One region of the Streptomyces sp. NPDC032091 genome, then DNA from elsewhere that is predicted to be linked to it. Evidence: riboswitches for the same ligand, from Rfam matches in the RefSeq annotation. Region 1 holds a riboswitch; each other region holds the start of a gene.
What was found. Region 1 has a riboswitch for cyclic di-AMP ahead of ACZ5NJ_RS19630 (M23 family metallopeptidase). Riboswitches for the same ligand answer to the same signal wherever they lie in the genome.
Positions count from the first base shown of each region.

Region 2: it holds a riboswitch for cyclic di-AMP, as region 1 does, so the genes downstream of both, ACZ5NJ_RS12160 (LysM peptidoglycan-binding domain-containing M23 family metallopeptidase) here and ACZ5NJ_RS19630 (M23 family metallopeptidase) in region 1, are expected to answer to the same signal.
Region 3: it holds a riboswitch for cyclic di-AMP, as region 1 does, so the genes downstream of both, ACZ5NJ_RS33435 (transglycosylase family protein) here and ACZ5NJ_RS19630 (M23 family metallopeptidase) in region 1, are expected to answer to the same signal.

Region 1 is NZ_JBVILR010000011.1:123,098-127,439, forward strand. Features, by position in the region: gene ACZ5NJ_RS19620 (M16 family metallopeptidase) at 1-477, shown strand, start outside; gene ACZ5NJ_RS19625 (M16 family metallopeptidase) at 498-1,865, shown strand; cyclic di-AMP (ydaO/yuaA leader) riboswitch at 2,059-2,217, shown strand; gene ACZ5NJ_RS19630 (M23 family metallopeptidase) at 2,231-3,037, shown strand; gene ACZ5NJ_RS19635 (GntR family transcriptional regulator) at 3,210-3,875, shown strand; gene ACZ5NJ_RS19640 (HPr family phosphocarrier protein) at 4,074-4,342, opposite strand, start outside.
Region 2 is NZ_JBVILR010000006.1:52,324-56,665, forward strand. Features, by position in the region: gene ACZ5NJ_RS12150 (aspartate aminotransferase family protein) at 1-1,117, shown strand, start outside; gene ACZ5NJ_RS12155 (tyrosine-protein phosphatase) at 1,159-1,977, opposite strand; cyclic di-AMP (ydaO/yuaA leader) riboswitch at 2,299-2,448, shown strand; gene ACZ5NJ_RS12160 (LysM peptidoglycan-binding domain-containing M23 family metallopeptidase) at 2,452-3,459, shown strand; gene ACZ5NJ_RS12165 (SGNH/GDSL hydrolase family protein) at 3,624-4,342, shown strand, end outside.
Region 3 is NZ_JBVILR010000029.1:83,402-87,743, forward strand. Features, by position in the region: gene ACZ5NJ_RS33425 (FtsB family cell division protein) at 1-77, opposite strand, end outside; gene eno (phosphopyruvate hydratase) at 168-1,454, opposite strand; gene ACZ5NJ_RS33435 (transglycosylase family protein) at 1,724-2,467, opposite strand; cyclic di-AMP (ydaO/yuaA leader) riboswitch at 2,470-2,638, opposite strand; gene ACZ5NJ_RS33440 (transglycosylase family protein) at 2,913-4,022, opposite strand; gene ACZ5NJ_RS33445 (cytochrome P450 family protein) at 4,151-4,342, opposite strand, start outside.

The DNA.
Region 1 (4,342 bases):
TCCCGCCTGCACAACCGCCTGGTCCGCCGCGACCAGAGCGCCGTCGCCGCCGGCTTCGGCCTGCTGCGCCTGGCCGGCGCGCCCTCCCTGGGCTGGCTGGACGTGAAGACCTCCAGCGGCGTCGAGGTGCCCGCCATCGAGGCGGCCGTCGACGAGGAGCTCGCCCGGTTCGCCGCCGAGGGCCCCACGGCCGACGAGATGGAGCGGGCGCAGGCGCAGCTGGAGCGCGAATGGCTGGACCGGCTGGGCACCGTCGCCGGCCGCGCCGACGAACTGTGCCGCTTCGCGGTGCTGTTCGGCGACCCGCAGCTGGCGCTGACCGCCGTGCGGCGCGTCCTGGACGTCACCGCCGAGGAGGTGCAGGCCGTGGCCGCCGCCCGGCTGCGCCCCGACAACCGCGCGGTCCTGGTCTACGAGCCGCTGACCGGTTCCGAAGAGAACGACGAGAGCGACGAGAACGAGGGGGCGGAGCAGTGAGCGACACCGCAGCCGTCACGATGACCTTCCACCCGCGTCCGCAGGCCGGCGAGGCCAAGCCGTGGGCCTTCCCCGCCCCCGAGCGCTCCACCCTCGGCAACGGCCTGACCCTGCTGCGGTGCCACCGCCCCGGCCAGCAGGTCGTCGCGGTCGAGGTCAACCTCGCGGCCCCGCTCGACGCCGAGCCCGCGGGCCTCGACGGAGTGGCCACGATCATGGCCCGGGCCCTGTCGGAGGGCACCGACAAGCACTCCGCCGAGGAGTTCGCCGCCGAGCTGGAGCGCTGCGGCGCCACCCTCGACGCCCACGCCGACCACCCCGGCCTGCGGGTCTCCCTGGAGGTCCCGGCCTCCCGCCTGCCCAAGGCGCTAGGGCTGCTCGCCGAGGCGCTGCGCGCCCCCGCCTTCGACGACGGCGAGGTCTCCCGGCTGGTGCGCAACCGGCTCGACGAGATCCCGCACGAGCAGGCCAACCCCCAGCGCCGCGCCGCCAAGGAGCTCTCCAAGGAGCTGTTCCCGGCCACGCTGCGCATGTCCCGCCCCCGCCAGGGCACCGAGGAGACGGTCGCGCGGATCGACGCCGCCGCCGTACGCGCCTTCTACGAGGCCCACGTACGCCCCTCCACGGCCACCGCGGTGGTCGTCGGCGACCTGACCGGGATCGACCTGGACGCGGTCCTCGCCGACACCCTGGGCGCCTGGACGGGTGGCACCGCCGCGCCGCTGCCGGTGCCGCCGGTGACGGCCGACGACACGGGCCGCGTGATCATCGTGGACCGGCCCGGCGCGGTCCAGACGCAGCTGCTGATCGGCCGGATCGGGCCGGACCGGCACGACATCGTCTGGGCCCCGCAGGTCCTCGGCACCTACTGCCTGGGCGGCACCCTGACCTCCCGCCTGGACAAGGTGCTGCGCGAGGAGAAGGGCTACACCTACGGGGTGCGCGCCTTCGGCCAGGTGCTGCGCTCCACGGCCGACGGCAAGGGCGCCTCGATGCTCGCCATCAGCGGCTCGGTGGACACCCCCAACACCGGTCCCGCGCTGGCGGACCTGTGGCAGGTGCTGCGCACGCTGGCCGCCGAGGGGCTGACGGACGCCGAGCGCGACGTGGCGGTGCAGAACCTGGTGGGCGTGGCCCCGCTGAAGTTCGAGACGGCCGCCTCGGTCGCCGGGACCCTGGCCGACCAGGTGGAGCAGGAGCTGCCGGACGACTACCAGGCGCGGCTGTACGCGCGGCTGGCCGAAACCGGTACGGCGGAGGCCACTTCGGCGGTCGTGAGCGCCTTCCCGGTGGACCGGCTGGTGACGGTCCTCGTGGGGGACGCGGCGCAGATCGAGGAGCCGGTCCTGGCCCTCGGCATCGGTGAGGTCACGGTCGTCACCAACTGACCTGCGGTCGGCTGGTTTTCGAGGGGGCCCGGTGGAGCATCCATCGGGCCCCCTTTGTCCGTTTAGTGGTGTGGTTGCAGGTATGCGGTGTGGCGTACGCAACAAATCCGCTCGTCTGTTTGGCGATTGACTGATGATCCGCCTAGCGTCAGGCGTGCTGTCCGTCAGTTGTGCCAGCCGCACCCGCGGCACCGGGCAGCGATCGCCGAGTCCCCGTCAGGCGCGAGCCTGGGGAGCCGGGGACCCGCATCAGTCCCTGGGGTGAATCGGACCGCCTCGTCAGAGGGGGGCCGTAGGAGACCTTCCTGCTCCGAACCCGTCAGCTAACCCGGTAGGCGAGAAGGAAGGAAAGGATCACCCCCTCCATGGCGTTCGGCAGTCGTACAGCCGCTACCGGCAAGCACCGTGGTTCGAGCCGTCTGAGCCGCAAGACCGCCGGTTACGCCGGCATCGCGGCCCTCGCCACCACGGGTGTGGTCGCCACCCTGGCCGCTCCGGCCTTCGCCGCCGACTCCCACGGCGGCCCGTCCCCGGAGGACACCGGCGCGCTGAACGCCGTCGTCGTCGCCGACGGCCTCCAGGACGACATCGAGGTCCAGGCCGCGACCCAGCAGACCGCCGCCGAGTCCGTCGCCGCCCAGGCGCAGGCCGAGGCCGAGGCGAAGGTGCGCGCCCAGGAGGCGAAGCGCGTCGCCGAGGTCAAGGAGAAGGCCGAGCGCGAGGCCGCCGAGAAGGCCGCCCAGGAAGAGGCCCGCAAGCGCGCCAACACCTTCGTGGCCCCGGTCGACGGCTCCTACGTCAGCACCCAGTACGGCGCGGGCGGCGGCATGTGGTCCTCCGGCAGCCACACGGGCATCGACTTCCACGCCGACGAGGGCACCTCCGTCCACGCCGTGGGCTCGGGCACCGTCGTCGAGGCCGGCTGGGGCGGCGCCTACGGCAACAACGTCGTGATCCGCCACAACGACGGCACCTACACTCAGTACGGGCACATGATGTCGCTGAACGTCTCGGTCGGCGAGACCGTCACCGCCGGCCAGCAGATCGGCCTGTCGGGCTCCACGGGCAACTCCAGCGGCCCGCACCTGCACTTCGAGGCCCGCACCGGTGCCACGTACGGCACGGACATCAACCCGCTGGCCTACCTGCGCCAGCACGGTGTCGGCATCTGACCCGACTTCGTGAAGAAGGCCCCGGCTCTCCGAGCCGGGGCCTTCTGTCGTTTTCCGGTTTCTTCCTTCCGGATTTCCGGGCGTTCTCGGAAATCTCCGCGTGTTGTCATAGAGTCGCAGGCGGCACGGTCGATCGGAACGAAACCCAGCGAAACCCAGCGGAGGTCCGGCCTTGCGTATTCCGGCGCACGCGGTGTGCACAGCCATTCGCGACGATATCGTCTCCGGATTCTTCGGGCCGGGCGGCCGGCTGACCGAGGAGGTGCTCGCCCGCCGGTACGGGGTCTCGCGGGTCCCGGTGCGCGAGGCGCTGCGCACGCTGGAGTCCGAGGGGTTCGTCACCACGCGGCGGCACGCGGGGGCGTGCGTGGCGGAGCCGAGCGAGCAGGAGGCGGCCGACCTGCTGGAGCTGCGGCTGCTGCTGGAGCCCCTCGCGGCCTCGCGCGCGGCCCGGCGGCGGACCGAGGCGCACCTGAAGGTGCTGCGGGGGATGGTGCGGCTGGGCCAGGAGCGCGCCGGGCGGGCCCCGGGGGAGGATCTGCGGGCGCTCGGGAGCTGGTTCCACGAGACCCTCGCCCAGGCGTCCGGCAGCCCGGGGCTGATCGCGCTCCTGGCGCAGACCCGGCGCAAGATCGCCTGGCTGTACGAGGTGGGGGCGCCGGCCCGGCCGGTGGACTCCTGGGCGGAGCACGGGGCGCTCGTGGACGCGGTGGCGCGGGGGGACGCGGAGCGGGCCCGGGCGCTGGCCGCGCTGCACGGGGAGCGGGCGGTGGGGGTGTTCCGGCCGCGGGTGAGGATTTTGCAACGTGCCGTAAACACGGCGGGTGGCCGGAATTAACGCGGGGCGCGTATAAAAGGGTGGGCCGCGGAATTCACCCGGGGCGGGACGGGCGGCTGCTTCCGGTCAATTCCGGTGACGAAATTCTCGCTGCCGCGGATTTTCCGGCCGACGGGTCTCCGCTGTGCGGGACGGCCCCGGAAAGGGTGAAGCCGCGGTTCCCCGGGGTGGTGGGGCCGCGGCTTCGGAGAAGGGGGATCAGACCGTTTCCGGGAGTTCCTCCAGGCCCTCCGCGACCAGCTTCGCGAGACGGTCCAGCGCGACCTCCGCGCCCTCCGCCTCGGACGCCAGGACGACCTCCTCGCCGCCCTGGGCGCCCAGACCCAGGACCGCCAGCATGGACGCGGCGTTGACGGGGTCGCCGCCCGCCTTCGCGATGGTCACGGGGACGCCGGAAGCGGTCGTCGCGCGGACGAAGATCGACGCGGGACGAGCGTGCAGGCCCTCGGCCCAGCCGACGTTGACAC
Region 2 (4,342 bases), on a different contig from region 1:
CGCCGACCTGACCCGCTTCGACTGCCCGCCGCTGCCCGGGCTGCTGGCCGAGAAGCTGCTGTCCCACAGCCCCCACCTGGACCGGGTCTTCTTCGGCAACAGCGGCACCGAGGCCGTCGAGACCGCCCTGAAGTTCGCCCGGTACGCCACCGGCCGGCCCAGGATCCTCTACTGCGACCACGCCTTCCACGGGCTCACCACGGGCTCGCTGTCGGTCAACGGCGAGGGCGGCTTCCGCGACGGATTCGCGCCGCTGCTGCCCGACACGAAGATCGCCCTCGGGGACCTCGCGGCCCTGGAGCGCGAACTGCGCCGCGGCGACGTGGCCGCCTTCGTCGTGGAGCCGATCCAGGGCAAGGGGGTGCACGCCGCCCCGCCGGGGTTCCTGGCCGCCGCCCAGGAGCTCCTGCACCGGCACAAGGCGCTGCTGATCGCCGACGAGGTGCAGACGGGCCTGGGCCGTACCGGGGACTTCTACGCGTACCAGAACGAACCGGGCGTGGAACCGGACCTGGTGTGCGTGGCCAAGGCCCTGTCCGGGGGCTACGTGCCCGTCGGTGCGACCCTGGGCAAGGACTGGATCTTCCAGAAGGTCTACTCGTCGATGGACCGAGTCCTCGTGCACTCCGCGAGCTTCGGTTCCAACGCCCAGGCGATGGCGGCCGGGCTGGCGGTCCTGCACGTCATGGAGGGCGAGGAGGTGGTGGCCAACGCCCGGGCCATGGGCGACCTGCTGCGCGGGAGGCTGGCCGCGCTCGTCGACGAGTACGAGATGCTGCACGAGGTGCGCGGGCGCGGGCTGATGATCGGCATCGAGTTCGGCCGCCCGTCCTCGCTGGGCCTGCGCAGCCGCTGGACGATGCTCCAGGCGGCCCGCAAGGGGCTGTTCGCCCAGATGGTCGTGGTGCCGCTGCTGAACCGGCACCGGATCCTCACCCAGGTCTCGGGGGACCACCTGGAGGTCATCAAGCTGATCCCGCCGCTGATCGTGGACGAGGCGGACGTGGACCGGTTCGTCGGCGCCTTCCGCGAGGTCATGGACGAGGCGCACGGCGGGGGCTCGCTGATGTGGGACTTCGGCCGGACCCTGGTCAAGCAGGCGGTGGGCAACCGCTAGCCGGCCGTGGGGGCCCCGGTCCGCCGGGGCCCCGCGCGGCCTCAGTCCAGCAGCCGGTCCCGCAGTGCCTCCAGCGTCGCCGGGGCGAGTCCGAGGCCCTCGGCCAGGTAGCGGTCGACCCCGCCCCAGTGGGTGTCGATGGTCTCGAACGCGGCGAGGAGGTACTCGGCGCGGGCGTCGAACAGCGGCGCCAGCAGCTCCGCCACCTCGGCGGAGCGGGCCTCCGGCACGTCGCCGCCGCGCCGCATCCGGTAGCGGTTGTGGGGGGCGCCCGACACCAGGTAGTCCGCCAGGATCGCCTCGCGGTCGACTCCGAGCGCCAGCAGGGTGACCGCGACCGACAGCCCCGCCCGGTCCTTGCCCGCCGCGCAGTGCAGGAGCGCCGGCACGCTGCCCTCGGCGAGGGCGTGCACCACCCGGCTGTGCTCGGCGGTGCGGCCGCGGACCATCTCGCGGTACGACGCCGCCATGCGGGCGGCGGCCCTGCCCCCGCCCAGGAGCCCCCGGAGCAGGTCGAGGCCTCCCTCGCGGACCATCCGCCAGAACTCCCCGCCGTCGGCCGGGTCCGAGAGCGGGATGTTCACGTTGCGCACGCCCGGGAGTGCGACGTCCGGGCCCTCCACGGCCTGGTCGGCACCGTTGCGGAAGTCGAAGACGGTGTGCAGACCGAGGGAGGTGAGGAATTCCGCATCGGTTTCGGTGGCATGTGCCAGATGTCCGCTTCGGAACAGTCGTCCCGGCCTGACCCTCCGTCCGTCCGTGGTCGGCAGGCCGCCCACGTCGCGGAAATTGCGCACTCCGGTCATCTCGGGCGCCGGTTCGGGGTGCGCCGGAAGGTCCTGCGGTATCTGCTGGGTCACGTGTGCTCCTCCGTGCGTGCAGCGTGTCCGAATTGCTCTGGTTGGGACCAACTTGCCATGGGTGGACGCGAGATCGGGCCGAACTCCGTGAGCCAGATCATACGGTGACCGTGCGTGCCTGATCGCGAAAGTCGAATTCCCTGGCCGGAACGGCCGTTGCCGGTCCGGAATGGACGCAGGGTGACCGGAATTCCGTTGATCCCTCATACCTGCTATTCCGTCAGGGAATTCACGGCTTGTTGCCCGCGCCCCCGCTGGATTACCTTCGCGAGCGATCCGGGTGGACCGCCTAATCCTGCCGCCGCCCGGGAAACCGCACCCGACAACCACGCGCGGCAGGAGCGGGGGAACCAGGTAGGCCGCCGGACCGGATCGCATCCGGTGCGGCTCGGGGTGAAGCCGTACGCGTACGGCCGGACATCTCCAGTCCGAACCCGACAGCTCACCTCGCAGGCGCCGGAGAGGAAATGCGTCATGCCCGGAAAGGGTAAGCACCGCCGCCCGAAGTCCCGTTCCATATCCCGCGGACTCGCCTTCGCCGGGACCGGGGGCGCCGCCCTCGCGCTGCCGCTCATGGGCGCCGCCGGCGCCCACGCGGCCGCCCCCGCCGCCGTGACCCCGGCCGCGGCCCCCGCCCAGGCCCCGGCGGCGTTCACGGCGGCCGCCCCCGCCGCCGCGCCCGCCGCCGCCCCGTCCGCGTACACCGTCGTGTCCGGCGACTGCCTCTCGACCATCGCGGCCGAGCGCGGCCTCTCCGGCGGCTGGGAGCAGCTGTACGCGGACAACCGCGAGGCCGTCGGCGACGACCCCTCCCTGATCCACCCGGGCCTGCGTCTGACCCTCGGCGGGCAGGCCGCGGCCCCCGCTCCCAAGGCGGCTGCGGCACCGGCCGAGGGATCCTCGACCGGAACTCCGGCGGCCGGTGAGGACGCGGCCGACGCGACGCCCTCCTCTGCCGCCGCCACCGGCTCGGGCGCGGCCGGCGCGTCCGGCGCCGCGCAGCTGAAGGGCGCCGCCGCCCCGTCCCGCGGAATGAAGCAGTCCGCGCCCGCCGCGCAGTCCGCGCCCGCGAGCGCCGCCGGCTTCGTCGCCCCGGTCGGCGGCGGCATCTCCACCCAGTACCGCACCCCCGGCGCCATGTGGTCCTCGGGCTACCACACCGGCGTGGACTTCATCGCGAGCACCGGCACCACCGTCCGGGCCGTCGGCGCGGGCACCGTGGTTTCCGCAGGCTGGGGCGGTGCGTACGGCAACCAGGTCGTCATCCGGCACGCCGACGGCAAGTACTCCCAGTACGGCCACCTGTCCCAGCTGAACGTCTCCACGGGCCAGACCGTCACCGCCGGCCAGACCATCGGACTCTCCGGCGCCACCGGCAACGTGACGGGCCCGCACCTCCACTTCGAGATCCGTACGGGCCCGTCGTACGGCTCCGACATCGACCCGCTGGCCTACCTCCGCTCGAAGGGCGTCAGCGTCTGAGGCCGCCCCGGCGGCGGAGCGCCGGCGCGTGCGGGGCCGGGACCCGAGGGGGGTCCCGGCCCCGCTTGTACTTATTCCTTATCCCCCGCGTGGTATAGATCACGGTCCGTCAACCCCTCATTACGTTGGCGTAGGTTGGCGGCGGGGGTGAAGGATGGGTTCCCGTGGCAGCGACGAAGACGACACTCAAGACCATCGGCTCGTACGCGGCGATCGGGGACAGCTTCACCGAAGGCGTGGGGGACCCGGGACCCGGGGATTCGTACCTCGGCTGGGCGGACCGCCTCGCCGTACTCCTGGCGGATCAGCGCGACGAGCACGACTTCCGTTACGCGAACCTGGCGGTACGGGGCAAGGTGCTCGACCAGATCGTGGAGGAGCAGGTGCCGCGGGCCAAGGAACTGGCCCCCGAGCTCGTCTCCTTCTGCGCGGGCGGCAACGACATCATCCGGCCCGGCAGCGACCCCGACGACGTGGCCGAGCGCTTCGAGGCGGCCGTGGCCGACCTCACGGCCTCCGTCGGCCTCGTCATGATCACCACCGGCTTCGACACCCGGGGCGTGCCGGTCCTCAAGCACCTGCGCGGCAAGATCGCGACGTACAACGTCCACGTGCGCGCCATCGCGGACCGCTACGGCTGCCCGGTGCTCGACCTCTGGTCGCTCAAGACCGTACAGGACCGGCGCGCCTGGGACGACGACCGCCTGCACCTCTCCCCCGAGGGGCACACCCGCGTCGCCCTGCGCGCCGCGCAGGTCCTCGGCTACGAGGTCCCGGCCGACCCCGACCAGCCCTGGCCGCCGGCCGCTCCGCGCGGCTCCGTGGACGTCACCCGCGACAACATCCAGTGGGCGCGCGAGCACCTCGTGCCCTGGATCGGGCG
Region 3 (4,342 bases), on a different contig from region 1:
GCCGCGGTCCGCTCGCCGAGCTGCCGGAGCCTGGTCGCCGTGGAGAAGGTGGAGAACCGATCCCGGTTCCCGGCCATTGGTCCGCCTCCCCTGGTGCGCGCTACGCAATACGTCCCCGCACACGGTACGGGACCGAGTGCGGGGACGTAGGGAGGCTAGGCGAGGACTCAGCCCTTGAAGCGCGGGAAGGCGCTGCGCCCGGCGTACACCGCGGCGTCGTCGAGGATCTCCTCGATGCGCAGCAGCTGGTTGTACTTGGCGACGCGGTCCGAGCGGGCCGGGGCGCCGGTCTTGATCTGACCGCAGTTCACGGCGACGGCGAGGTCGGCGATGGTGACGTCCTCGGTCTCGCCGGAGCGGTGGGACATCATGCACTTGAAGCCGTTGCGCTGGGCCATCTCGACGGCGTCGAGGGTCTCGGTCAGCGAACCGATCTGGTTCACCTTGACGAGCAGGGCGTTCGCGGAGCCCTCCTCGATACCGCGGGCCAGGCGCTCCGGGTTGGTGACGAAGAGGTCGTCGCCGACGATCTGGACCTTGGAGCCCAGGCGGTCGGTGACGGTCTTCCAGCCGGCCCAGTCGTCCTCGAACAGCGGGTCCTCGATGGAGACCAGCGGGTACGCGGAGACGAGCTCCTCGTAGTACTCGGTCATCTCGGCGGCCGAGCGGGACTGGCCCTCGAACTCGTACTTGCCGTCCTTGTAGAACTCGGACGCGGCGACGTCGAGCGCGAGCGCGATGTCCTTGCCCGGGGTGTAGCCGGCCTGCTTGATGGCCTCGATGATGAGGTCGAGCGCGGCGCGGTTGGACTCCAGGTTCGGGGCGAAGCCGCCCTCGTCGCCCAGGCCGGTGGACAGGCCCTTGGTGTGGAGGACCTTCTTGAGGGTGTGGTAGACCTCGGCACCCCAGCGCAGGGCCTCGGAGAAGGACTCCGCGCCGATCGGCGCGATCATGAACTCCTGGATGTCGACGTTGGAGTCCGCGTGCGAACCGCCGTTGAGGATGTTCATCATCGGAACGGGCAGCAGGTGCGCGTTCGGGCCGCCGAGGTAGCGGAAGAGCGGGAGGTCGGAGGCCTCGGACGCGGCGTGCGCGACGGCGAGGGAGACGCCGAGGATGGCGTTGGCGCCGAGGGAGCCCTTGTTCTCGGTGGCGTCCAGGTCGATCATCGCCTGGTCGATCAGGCGCTGCTCGGTGGCGTCGTAGCCGACGAGCTCCGGGCCGAGCTGCTCGATGACGGCCAGGACGGCCTTCTCGACGCCCTTGCCCAGGTAGCGGTTGGGGTCGCCGTCGCGGAGCTCAACGGCTTCGAACGCTCCGGTGGAGGCGCCGGACGGAACTGCAGCACGGCCGGTGCTGCCGTCGTCGAGGCCCACCTCGACCTCGACCGTGGGGTTGCCTCGGGAGTCCAGGATTTCCCGGGCTACGACGACGTCGATGGACGGCACGAGCATCTCCTTCTGGGATGTGACGCTGGGTGTGCGGTGGCGTGGGGCCTGGGACGGCCTCGCCGACTAGAGCCTAACCGGCTCCGGGCGGTCGGCCAGCCGCCGCCCGGGTCCTGGGACGAAAAAGGGGCCGAATACCCGCCTTCCAGGACATAGAGCCCTGGAATATCGGGGGCCGACCCCGGACATGGCGACGCCCGGCGCGCAAGGGGCTGCGCGCCGGGCGTCGGTGCCACGGGCAGCGGCGGGATGCCGCTGGGGTGTTACGCGGGAATTCAGCTGAGCTTCAGCTTCTGGCCCGGGAAGATCAGGTCGGCGTCCTTGACGACGTCCTTGTTCAGGTCGAACAGCTTCTCCCAGCCGCCCTTGACGCCGTTGGCCTGGGCGATGGTGCCGAGGGTGTCGCCCTCCGCGACCGTGTACGAGCCGTTGCCGGTCGCCGGGGTCTCGGTCTTCGGGGCGGACGGCTTCGACGGGGCCGGCTTGGACGGGGTCCAGTTGCCGGAGCCGGAGCCGGTGCTCTTGGTCTCGGTGTCGGTGTCGGCCTTCGGGGCGGAAGGCTTCGCCGGGGCGGGCTTGGCCGGGGCCGGCTTGGTCTCCGGCTTCGGCTTGGCCGGGGTGGTGGTCGAGCCGCCGCCGTTGTAGGCGGAGTTGGACAGGCCGACGCCGCAGGACGGCCAGGCGCCCTTGCCCTGGCCCTTGAGGACCTTCTCGGCGATGGCTATCTGCTGCGACTTGCTGGCCTGGTTGGCCTGGGAGGCGTACGCCTTGCCGCCGTACGCGGCCCACGTGGACGCGGAGAACTGGAGGCCGCCGTAGTAACCGTTGCCGGTGTTGATGGACCAGTTGCCGCCGGACTCGCACGAGGCGACCTTGTCCCACTCCGAGACGGTCGCGGCGCTGGCGGAGCCGGCCGCCATCAGCGGGGCGGCGACGGCCACACCGGCGACACCGGCGAGCGTGACGATACGGACGGCCTTGGAGCCGCGGCGGTGCTTGCCCTTGCCGGAAAGCAGCATGGAGTTCTCCTCACCGACGCCTTCGAGGTGAGCTGTCGGGTTCGGGCGGATGAGTTGCCCGGCCGCGCAGTTGCGCGTCTTCACCCCTAGCCGGTACGCGGGCCGTCTCTCAACGGCCTTTCCCGGCAACTACCTTGGTTCCCCCGCTCCTGCCAACGGCGCTTGCGCGACGACTGTTCCCTCCGGCCGCCGGCAGGATTCGGCGATGCGGTCGAAGGAGCCCGCGGTGGCGGGCGACTCAGAAGGTAGGCAGGTCTCTCCCCGATGTTCAACGTGTGATTTTGGGGAGAAACCGGCCTACTTGCGTTCCTCGGAAGCGCGTTTGCGCAGGTCGGGGCGGGGTTTGCGGAAGTTCCGGAACGAGACACGCCAGTTGTCCGGAAGAGATGCATGTCTCACTTGCCGATAACGGACATTCAGCCCGTAATGGCTGCCCGAACTACCCCTATTTCTTGGTTAGATCCAGGTTCTGACCGGGCTTGATGAGGTCCGCGTCCGTCCCGATGACCTGCTCGTTGGCCTTGTAGAGGGCGCTCCAGCCGCCCTTGAGGCCGTTGGCGTCCGCGATGGCCGCCAGGTTGTCGCCCGGCTTCACGGTGTACGTGGGCTCGGCGGCCGCTGACGCCGTGCCAGGGGCCGCGGGCACCTCGATCGCGGCGGGGCCGCGGTGCTTGCCGCCACCGTCGGCGGCCGCGGTGGGCGACGGGGAGGGCGTGGCGCCCGGGGTGGCCGGGGCCGTCGGGTCGACCGGGGCGGTGGGGGTGGCCGTGGCCGGATTGGCCGGGTTGCCCTGGTTGTTGGAGTTGCCCTGGTTGCCCTGGTTGCCCTGGTTGCCCTGGCCGTTCGGGTTGCCCTGGTTGCTCTGGTTGCCCTGGTTGTTCGAGTTGTTCTGGTTGCCCGGGTTCGTCGGGTCGGTGGTCGGGGAGGTGGGGCCGGTGGTCGGGGTGGTGGGCACGGAGTAGTCCGGCTCTGGCATGACGGGCAGTCCGCTGGAGGCTCCCAGCGGGAAGTCGGGCAGGACGCCCGCAGCCGGGGCGCCGGGTGCCGGGGTGGGCGCCCCGAAGTCCGTGGAGGCACCGCCCTTGCCCGTGGCGGGCACCGAGAAGTCCGGCCGGACCGGGGTGGCGCCGACCGGCCCGGGGGTCTTGGAGGTTCCCGTGTCCACGTCCGGCTTCGGCCCGTTCTTCGACAGCCCGGCCGACGCCGAGCACAGCGGCCACGCCTCGGGGCCCTGGGACTCCAGCACCCGCTCGGCCACCGCTATCTGCTGCGAGCGGCTCGCGAGGTCGGGGCGCTCGGCGTACTCCAGTCCGCCCGCGCTCTTCCACTGCTCCAGGGTGAACTGCAGGCCGCCGTAGGCTCCGCTGCCGGAGTTGGCGCTCCACGTGCCGCCGCTCTCGCAGTCGGCGACCTTGTCCCACGTCGTGGTGTCGGCCGCGCTCGCGCCCGTGGCGGCGAGCAGCGGCAGGGCCAGCGCTGAGCCGGTGACTCCGGCGGTGACGACGATGGCGGGGACCTGACGGGGTCGTCTGTGGCGGCCGTTCCCGGGAAGCATGAGCCTGCACCTTTCGTATAACGGCGGGGTAACGGCAGAACCTAGCCGCCTTCGAACGGATGTCACAAGTTCGGCCGAGTACTGAATTCCGGTCAGTTCCGCCGCCCCCGCCGGGCTTCGCACCCGCCTCAGGCGTTCGGGACTGTGAAGCGGACGGGGAGGGTGCGCAGGCCCCGCATGATGAGTCCGCCGCGCCAGCGCAGGTCCGTGGGGGGAACGGCAAGTTCCAGATCCGGCAGACGCTTCAGCAAAGTCGCGAGCGCCGTCTGGCCCTCCAGGCGGGCCAGCGGGGCGCCGAGGCAATAGTGGATCCCGTGGCC